Regions from separate parts of the Anaerosinus massiliensis genome, predicted to be linked through region 2. Evidence: riboswitches for the same ligand, from Rfam matches in the RefSeq annotation. Region 2 holds a riboswitch; each other region holds the start of a gene.
What was found. Region 2 has a riboswitch for S-adenosylmethionine ahead of BN6559_RS08415 (MetQ/NlpA family ABC transporter substrate-binding protein). Riboswitches for the same ligand answer to the same signal wherever they lie in the genome.
Positions count from the first base shown of each region.

Region 1 (3,255 bases), 1.7 Mb from region 2:
CTTTCCACAAGGGATTTTTATCTACATAGTACCACCATCATTGGATGAACTAGTCAAAAGAATTAATAATCGTGGTACGGACTCAACTGAGAGTATTGAGTGTCGGCTAAATTCTGCAGCAGAAGAAATTAGTAATGCTGTAAACTATCATTATGTCATTGTCAATGATATTGTGTCATCCGCAGTAGAAAAGATTATCGCAATTATTAAAGCTGAAAAATGCAATGTATTGCGAAATATAGAATTAATAAAAAATATATCTAAATATAAAGGAGAAGTTAAATGATTAATCCATCGTTAGATGTTCTTGTAAAAAAGGTTGATAGTAAATATACATTGGTAGTTCTTGCCGCTAAAAGAGCACGCGCTCTTATGGATGGCGATCAAATCACGGTTCATACAAAATCCAATAAAAAGGTTACAAACGCGTTAGAAGAAATTGTAAATGATAAAATTACTTATGAAAGAACTAAAAATGGTATTAAATAGGTGATTGCTAATGTTTAACGGAAAAAATGTTGTACTTGGAGTTAGTGGCGGAATTTCTGTTTATAAATCGGTTGAAATTGTTAGTCGATTACGAAAGTTAGGGATATCTGTACATGTCATCATGACGGAATCCGCCGCTAAATTTGTAACACCACTTACTTTTCGAGAAATTAGTTCAAATCAAGTTGTAACAAGCATGTGGGAAAAAAACACAAACTGGAATGTTGAACATATTGCATTAGCCAATTTAGCAGATTTGTTTGTAGTTGCTCCTGCGACGGCGAATATAATCGGTAAAGTAGCAAATGGAATCGCTGATGATATGTTATCTACTACAATTATGGCCACAAAAGCACCTGTGATTTTTGCACCTGCGATGAATACTAACATGTTTTTAAATCCTATCGTACAAAATAATTTAACAAAATTGACTTCTAATGGGTATCAAATTATTCCTCCTGCAAACGGACGATTAGCTTGTGGCGTAGAAGGCGTGGGGCGTTTACCAGAACCAGAGTTTATTGTGGATTTTATAAAAGCTCAGTTTATGTATGCTAATGAGTTAAAGAATAAAAAAGTTTTGGTTACGGCTGCAGGTACAATTGAACCAATTGATCCTGTAAGATACATAGGAAATCGTTCTAGTGGGAAAATGGGTTATGCGATTGCGAGGGAAGCAAAAAATCGTGGTGCGGAGGTTGTGTTAATTTCTGGTCCGACAGCGTTGGCTCCAATTGAAGGAGTTCATACTATTAAAGTTGAGACAGCGGAACAGATGCGAACTGCTGTTTTAAAAGAATTTCCGGACAGCAATATTATAATTAAGGCAGCTGCCGTAGCCGATTACCGCGCAAAAAAAGTAGAGCCTAATAAAATAAAAAAAGATGATGACACTTTAAATTTAGTATTAGAAAAAAATCCAGATATTTTACTAGAGTTAGGCACCTTTAAAAAGAACAATCAATTTTTAGTTGGTTTTGCTGCTGAATCACAAAACTTAGTAAAATATGCAAAACAAAAACTGGAACGTAAAAACTTAGATATGATTGTCGCAAATGATATTACACTAAAAAATGCGGGATTCAATATAGATACTAATATTATTAAACTCTTATATAAAACTGGTGACATTGAAGATTTCCCTGTAATGTCTAAGGACGCAATTGCAAAAATTATTTTAGATAAAATAATTTTGAACTATAAATTATAGGTTGCTTTTTTCTGATAAATCATTTAGAATAATATCAAGTTATATTAATTGAATATAAAACTCATCAAGAGTAGTGGAGGGAATGGCCCAATGAAGCTCGGCAACCATTGATTTATCAAAACGGTGCCAAATCCTGTAGCAGGTCTACAAGATGAGAGTATAAATGCTCTCTTTACGGAGAGTTTTTTTATTGCGATATTGAGAAGGAGGCGTATTATGAGTAAAAAACGTGTATTATTTACATCAGAATCTGTTACAGAAGGTCATCCGGATAAAATAGCAGACCAAATTTCTGATAGTGTTTTAGATGCAATTTTAGCACAAGATCCTATGGGACGCGTTGCATGTGAGACGTTGATAACCACAGGCCAGGTACATGTCGTTGGAGAAATAACAACAAAATGTTATGTTGACATACCTAAAATAGTTAGAGAAACGATCCGGAAAATTGGCTATACTAGAGCCAAATATGGTTTCGATGCCGATACGTGTGGCGTTTTAATATCCATCGATGAACAATCTTCGGATATCGCTATGGGCGTCGATAAAGCTTTGGAAGCAAAAAAAGGATCTATGGATGAAAAAATTGAAGCGATTGGGGCTGGCGATCAGGGGATGATGTTTGGGTATGCGACAAACGAAACACCTGAATATATGCCACTAACGATTTCACTTGCGCATAAATTAGCCCGTCGCTTAACTGAAGTTCGTAAAAGCAAAGAACTTTCTTATTTACGTCCAGATGGAAAAACCCAAGTTACTGTAGCCTATGAAGATGGAAAACCTGTACACATTGATACAGTCGTTATTTCTACACAACATGGTCCAGAAGTTGATTTACTTACGATTGAAAAAGATTTAATTGAAAAAGTTATTAAACCAATTTTACCATCATCTTTATTGGATGATACAACAAAATATTACATTAATCCTACCGGACAATTCATCATTGGTGGTCCGCAAGGAGATGCTGGGTTGACTGGTCGTAAAATTATTGTGGATACGTACGGTGGTATGGCACGTCACGGTGGTGGTGCTTTTTCTGGTAAAGATCCTACAAAAGTCGACAGATCAGCAGCTTATGCTGCGAGATATGTAGCGAAAAATGTAGTAGCTGCCGGACTTGCTGACAAATGTGAAATTCAAATTGCTTATGCAATTGGCGTTGCGCGTCCCGTATCAATTATGGTTGAAACATTTGGTACAGGTAAAGTAAGTGAAGCTTTAATTGCTGAACTTATTCAAAAGAATTTTGACTTAAGGCCTGCGGGAATTATTAAAACATTAGATTTACGTCGCCCAATATATAGTCAAACTGCTGCGTATGGTCATTTCGGCCGTACTGACGTGGATCTTCCTTGGGAGCGTACAGATAAAGCTGAAATCTTAAGAAAAGAAGCAAATCTATAAAGCACTGTTAATAAAAGGGGCTCTCTTACGAGAACCCTTTTATTATTTATTAAATAAATAAAATATGGTGATGAAAATGCATAAAGTTGCCAAAGTATTCGTAAACATTCCGATAAAAAGTATAGTAAAGCCTTATTCATATACTA
Region 1 covers NZ_LT575483.1:88,364-91,618, forward strand. Annotated here, with positions in the region: gene gmk (guanylate kinase) at 1-286, shown strand, start outside; gene rpoZ (DNA-directed RNA polymerase subunit omega) at 283-489, shown strand; gene coaBC (bifunctional phosphopantothenoylcysteine decarboxylase/phosphopantothenate--cysteine ligase CoaBC) at 500-1,699, shown strand; SAM riboswitch class I at 1,758-1,857, shown strand; gene metK (methionine adenosyltransferase) at 1,916-3,109, shown strand; gene priA (primosomal protein N') at 3,186-3,255, shown strand, end outside.
Region 1: it holds a riboswitch for S-adenosylmethionine, as region 2 does, so the genes downstream of both, metK (methionine adenosyltransferase) here and BN6559_RS08415 (MetQ/NlpA family ABC transporter substrate-binding protein) in region 2, are expected to answer to the same signal.

Region 2 (3,255 bases):
CATTGTAATTTATCCGAAAGTTAACGCTTTCTGCATGCAACTTGCGAATATACAGGCTATTGGAAAATGGGGGCGTCATGAATAAAGGCTCATCATGGAGGCTTTGTAATGGATAAATGGGTACTATGTAAACTATGATTATTGGTATCATACTATTTGGGGAACAATTGGTATAGGAATAAATTGCGGTTTAGGAGGTTTTATAATGGATAAATCAGTGCTGTGGAAACTTTCTTATGGTATGTATGCAATCGGGACTTTAGATGAGGAAAGACCAACGGGCTGCATTGTCAATACAGTTGTGCAAATTACCAATGAGGAAGCGCCTATTATTGCAGTCAGCATGAATAAAAACAATTTTACTTATGAGGCTATAAAAGCTACAGGAAAGTTTAGTGTATCTATCATTTCGGAGAAAACAAATCAAAATGTGATCGCTAAGCTAGGTTTTACATCGGGGCGTGATACGGATAAGTTTACCGGCTTTGAATTCATGTATTTCGATGCGTTGCCGGTTGTAAAAGAAAATGTTTGTGGCTATATCGCAGTCGATGTCGTTCATATGCAGGAAACAAAGACACATTTTGTTATTCTGGGACGCGTGAGTAATGCGATGAAGGGAATCGATTTTCCGCCGATGACCTATCAGTATTATCATGATGTAATCAAGGGGAAAGCACCTAAAAATGCACCAACGTATCGAGAAGAGGTCATAACGGACAAATATGTCTGTGGCGTCTGCGGATATATATATGAGGGTGACATTGAAAAAGAAGCAGATGATTTTGTTTGTCCGATTTGTCAGCAACCAAAATCACAATTTAAAAAACAAAGTTAAATAAAATCGGGATATTGCTCCGTCGCAATATCCCGTTTATTTATTTTTTATTTTTTTTCGTATCTTTTTTGTCATCTTTTTTTGCTTCCTTGCGCATGCCATACAGCATATGTTTCATCGTCATGATTGGGTGTTTAAAAAACATTTTTGTTTTAGCGCCACTCATGATAACTAAAAATTCTTTGGTTTGTGCAGTGCCGAAGCAAGGCGTTTTACATTTTTCACAGATCGGTTTTGTAAACCCATAAGGACAACGGTTCATCTTTAGCATGACGGTTGCGAGAAGTGCCGTACATTTAGGGCAAAGTTTTTTACCATTTGAGGATGTACCATGTTTGCTATGGCAGTAAATTCCGAATGCTTTCCGAACGGTTTCTTTTTCTTTTGGAATTATATCTTTTGGAATAACGGCTTGCTGAGCCTGTTTTTTTGCAAAGAATTTTGAGAATATACCCAAGATAATCACACCTATCGTTAAATTTTACAGCATTACTTAAATTTTAAATTGATTTCCGTATAAAAGCAAGGTTATGTAATAAAATATTTCTAATTGTAATATGGAGAATGACTATTGACAATGCTATAGAGAAATGATAGTATCAATACCATAGTTAAATATAGGAGAGCTCTTATCAAGAGTGGTCGAGGGTACTGGCCCAATGACGCCCGGCAACCGGCAGAAATGCAGTGGTGCCAATTCCAGCAGGAATTTTTCCTGAAGATGAGAGAAGAGAAACGTTGATTTTACGGGCTCTTTTCCATAAGGGAAAGGGCTTTTTTGTATTCGCAAAAAAATTTTATTTGGAGGTAGTGTACAATGTCAAAACAACTGAAATTATTGATAATCGCAGTGCTGGCGATCTTCAGCATGGTCGTGTTTGCAGGTTGCGGAGCAGATCAAGATGCTGCTAAATCGGAGAAAAAATCTATTAAAGTGGGCGTGACGGCAGGACCGCATGCTGAAATTCTAGAAGCAGTTAAAAAAGTAGCGGAAAAAGATGGACTTAATGTTGAAATTATTGAATTTAATGATTATGTGCAGCCAAATATGGCACTTAGTCAGGGTGAAATTGATTTAAACAGTTATCAACATCAGCCGTTCTTAGATGCACAGGTAAACGATCGTGGCTATAAGATCGAAAGTGTTGCCAAAACAGTGATTTTCCCAATTGGTATCTATTCGCAGAAGGTAAAAGCGATTGCAGATGTAAAAGATGGTTCTATCGTATCAATTCCAAATGATCCGACAAATGGCGGCCGGGCATTGTTGTTGTTAGAAAAGGTTGGCTTAATTAAACTAAAGCCAAACGCTGGGCTTAGTGCTACTGCAGCAGATATTGCTGAAAATCCTAAAAATCTGCAAATTAAAGAGTTAGAAGCAGCACAAGTACCACTTTCCTTGAAGGACGTGGATCTTGCAGTAATCAATACAAATTTTGCAATTGTAGCAGGGTTAGTGCCAACAAAAGATTCTTTGGCGATGGAAGATGCAAATTCTCCATATGCAAACGTTATTGCAGTGCAGTCTAAAGACAAGGATAATCCAGTGTATAAAAAATTCATAAAAGCATATCAATCGGATGAAGTAAAAGCATTTATTGATGAGCATTTTAAAGGCTCGACAATCGCAGCTTGGTAAGTCGTAAAAGGAGCAGTGAACGTAAGTGATTAAACTTTCTACTATAGAAAAGACATATGATGGTGCATCAGGCCCAATCCACGCGCTTAAGGGGATCAATCTTCATGTAAAGCGCGGCGAGATTTACGGTGTGATTGGACTTAGTGGTGCAGGAAAAAGTACCTTAATTCGTTGTATCAATATGCTGGAAAAACCGACAAAAGGGATAGTCGTCGTGGATGGTGAAGATTTAACTGCAATGAATGCGAGCCAGCTTAGAGCTGCACGTAAAAATATTGGCATGATTTTTCAACATTTTAATTTGTTGTCTTCCGCAACTGTGTATGATAATATTGCGTTTCCTTTGAGACTCATTGGTATGAGTAAGGTAGAAATTGAAAAAAAAGTTTTACCATTATTAGAACTCGTCGGGCTGGCAGATAAAAGAGACCAGTATCCAGCACAGCTTTCTGGTGGTCAGAAGCAGCGTGTAGGGATTGCGAGAGCGCTTGCCAGTGATCCTAAAGTATTGCTTTGTGATGAAGCGACCTCGGCGCTTGATCCGCAAACGACCAAATCTATTCTGGCATTGATAAAGGATATTAACCAAAAATTGCAGTTAACCGTTGTATTGATTACGCATGAGATGCAGGTAATTAAAGAGATCTGTGATAAGGTCGCTGTTATTGAAAATGGGGTAATTGCAGAAGAAGGTACGGTTTTAGAAGTTTTTACAAATCCTCAGGCCGAGATTACAAAAGAATTTATTAGTGTAATTATCAATCGCGATATACCGGAA
Region 2 covers NZ_LT575483.1:1,740,424-1,743,678, reverse strand. Annotated here, with positions in the region: gene BN6559_RS08425 (flavin reductase) at 206-838, shown strand; gene BN6559_RS08420 (nitrous oxide-stimulated promoter family protein) at 879-1,295, opposite strand; SAM riboswitch class I at 1,465-1,566, shown strand; gene BN6559_RS08415 (MetQ/NlpA family ABC transporter substrate-binding protein) at 1,707-2,477, shown strand; gene BN6559_RS08410 (methionine ABC transporter ATP-binding protein) at 2,503-3,255, shown strand, end outside.

Region 3 (3,255 bases), 600 kb from region 2:
CTGATGAGCGGACACGAGAGTTTGCATTGGAAATGATGCAGGATGATTTAGCACGGATGGAATATTTGCCGAATAATTTATATAATTTTCACCCGGGGAGTCATGTGAAGCAGGGGGTAGAAATAGGGATAGAACTGATTGTCAAAATGTTGAATCAAATCTTAAAACCGGAGCAAACTACGACTGTATTATTAGAAACTATGGCGGGAAAGGGTAGTGAAATTGGACGTAATTTTGAGGAAATACAGTCTGTTTTAAGTCAGATAGAATTGGCAGATAAAATGGGTGTTTGCTTAGATACTTGCCATGTTTATGATGCTGGATATGATATTGTGCACGATTTAGATGCAGTTTTAGAAAAGTTTGATCAGGTGATTGGGCTGGAGAAATTGCGGGCAATTCATTTAAATGATAGTATGAATGCGTTTGGCAGCCATAAGGATCGGCATCAAAAAATAGGAAAAGGGTGTATTGGCTTAGAAGCAATTACAAATATGATCAACCATCCGAAGTTAAGTCATTTGCCATTTTTCTTAGAAACACCAAATGAATTGGATGGCTATGCTGAAGAAATAAAACTTTTGCGAAGTGCATATCGAGGGAGTAAATGAGAATAAATTTCATTATCAAATAATATACCTTGAAGCACTATTATGATATAATGTAAATACAATGATGAATTCATAAGAAAGTAGGTGGATCTATGACAAATCAAATGTATCGTGCAAAATTAAATCTGGAAGAAATATTAAATGCGGTTACGCATGGGATAGGTACAATATTATCTATTGTTGCGCTTTGCGTTATGATTGTACTATATAATGATGTAAGTACCTGGCATTTAATGAGTGGGGCTATTTATGGTGGATCTTTAGTTTTACTTTACTTAGCATCTACGTTATATCATAGTTTTACAAATGAAAAATTAAAAAGCTTATTTAAATTTTTTGATCATGCGGCAATTTATATTTTGATTGCGGGAAACTATACGCCATTTGCGTTGATTCCGTTGCATGGAGATTTTGGCTGGACAGTCTTTAGTGTCATCTGGGCATTGGCGGCAATCGGTATTTTATTTCAGGTGTTTTTTGTAAGGCGGTTTAAAATCTTTTCGACGATTTGTTATCTTTTAATGGGTTGGTTTGCTGTTGTAATGATCGAACCTTTGATTGCTTCTTTGCAGATAGAAGGGATCTATTGGCTGCTTGCAGGTGGTTTGTTTTATACGGTAGGATCTATTTTTTACTTAGTGAAACGAATTCCTTATAATCATGCAATCTGGCATCTGTTTGTACTTGCAGGCAGTGCCGCACATTTCGTTGCTGTTGTGAATTATGTTCTGCCGCTAAGTGTACTATAGATTTGCTATTGACTATGGCAGGGTAAAATGATAATATAAATTCAATTAAATAGGACTCTTATCTAGAGAGGTTGAGGGACTGGCCCGATGACACCCAGCAACCGGCATCGTAAGATGCAAGGTGCTAATTCCAGCAGGAATATTTCCTGAAAGATGAGAGGGAGCGGATTAGGAAAGCCCCTTTCTCTGGAAAGGGGCTTTTCTATTTTCTAATTTTGTAAAAATCAATTCATTTATTTAGGAGGAATGTATTGTGCCAATTAAGATTCCAAATAATTTACCGGCAACACATATTTTAGAAAGCGAAAATATTTTTGTTATGGATGCTGACAGAGCTTATAAACAAGATATTCGTCCGCTCAAAATTTTGATTTTAAATTTAATGCCGACTAAAATTATTACAGAAACGCAGTTACTTCGATTATTGGGGAATTCACCGTTGCAAGTGGAAGTGGATTTTATTTATACAGCCAGCTATGTACCACAGCATACCGCACAAGATCACTTAACGCAATTTTATGGTACTTTTGAAGATGTACGTCATAAGAACTACGATGGTTTCATCATTACAGGTGCACCTGTCGAACAGTTAGAGTTCGAGGATGTAACGTATTGGGGGGAAATCTGTGAGATTATGGAATGGAGTAAAACACACGCTTATTCAACATTTCATATTTGTTGGGGTTCGCAAGCAGGTCTTTATTACCATTATGGAATAAAAAAATATCCGATTACACCGAAAATATTTGGTGTTTATAAACATACGATGAATGTTGCGCATGAGAAATTATTCCGTGGATTTGATGATGAATTTTATGTACCGCATTCACGGCATACTGAAATAAAGAAATCTGATATCAAAAAAGTGAAGGAGTTGACAATTCTGGCTGAGGCTGAGGAAGCAGGTATTTATGCAGTAGCGAATTTAGAAAAACGGCAGTTTTTTATTACTGGGCATGCCGAATATGATCCATTGACGCTAAAGGCAGAATATGATCGCGATATCAATGCAGGAATGAGGATGGATGTGCCGCAGAATTATTACCCGGGCGATGATCCTACGAAAGCACCGATTGTAAAATGGCGTAGTGTGGCAAATTTACTATTTGCGAATTGGCTGAATTATTATGTATATCAGGAAACACCATTTGATTTAAATGAATTAAATAATTTAAATGACTATATTTATAATATTTGATGAAACAAGGTGCTTTAAAAGAAAATCGTAGCGAATGAGATAAAATATAGGTTATAATATAAGGAAGGGGGGATAACCTTGGATTATCATGAATGGATTGAAAAGGCAGAAAAAACGCATCAGTTGGATAAAAGCGAAATTGTAGCCTTACTAAAGAATGAAGAGTGCCAAGCAGATTTAGCTGCTGCAGCAGATCGTGTGCGTGCAGCTTTCGTTGGTGATGATATACATTTACGTGGGTTGATTGAATTTTCTAATATATGCAAACAAAATTGTATGTATTGTGGGTTAAGACGTGATAATAAAAAGGTGGAGCGATATCGATTATCAAAAGATGAGATTGTAAGTTTTGCGCAAAAAGCGAAGGCTTATGGATATAAAACTGTAGTGATGCAGTCTGGCGAAGATATGCACTTTACAACGAAGCATTTGACGGATATTTTACGTGAAGTGAAAGCACTTGGTTTAGCAATTACGTTGAGTATTGGTGAAAAAACACGCGAGGAATACAATGCTTATAAAGAAGCGGGAGCAGACCGTTATCTGCTTCGCATCGAAACGACGGACAAAGCGCTTTATGAAGAATTAAATCCAGGAATGAGTTTTGAGAATCGTATGCGCTGTCTGCGAGATTTGAAAGAACTTGGTTATGAAGTGGGCACGGGTTGTCTGATTGGATTACCAAATCAAACCGTGG
Region 3 covers NZ_LT575483.1:2,344,417-2,347,671, forward strand. Annotated here, with positions in the region: gene BN6559_RS11340 (deoxyribonuclease IV) at 1-611, shown strand, start outside; gene trhA (PAQR family membrane homeostasis protein TrhA) at 737-1,360, shown strand; SAM riboswitch class I at 1,416-1,520, shown strand; gene metA (homoserine O-acetyltransferase MetA) at 1,614-2,558, shown strand; gene hydE ([FeFe] hydrogenase H-cluster radical SAM maturase HydE) at 2,637-3,255, shown strand, end outside.
Region 3: it holds a riboswitch for S-adenosylmethionine, as region 2 does, so the genes downstream of both, metA (homoserine O-acetyltransferase MetA) here and BN6559_RS08415 (MetQ/NlpA family ABC transporter substrate-binding protein) in region 2, are expected to answer to the same signal.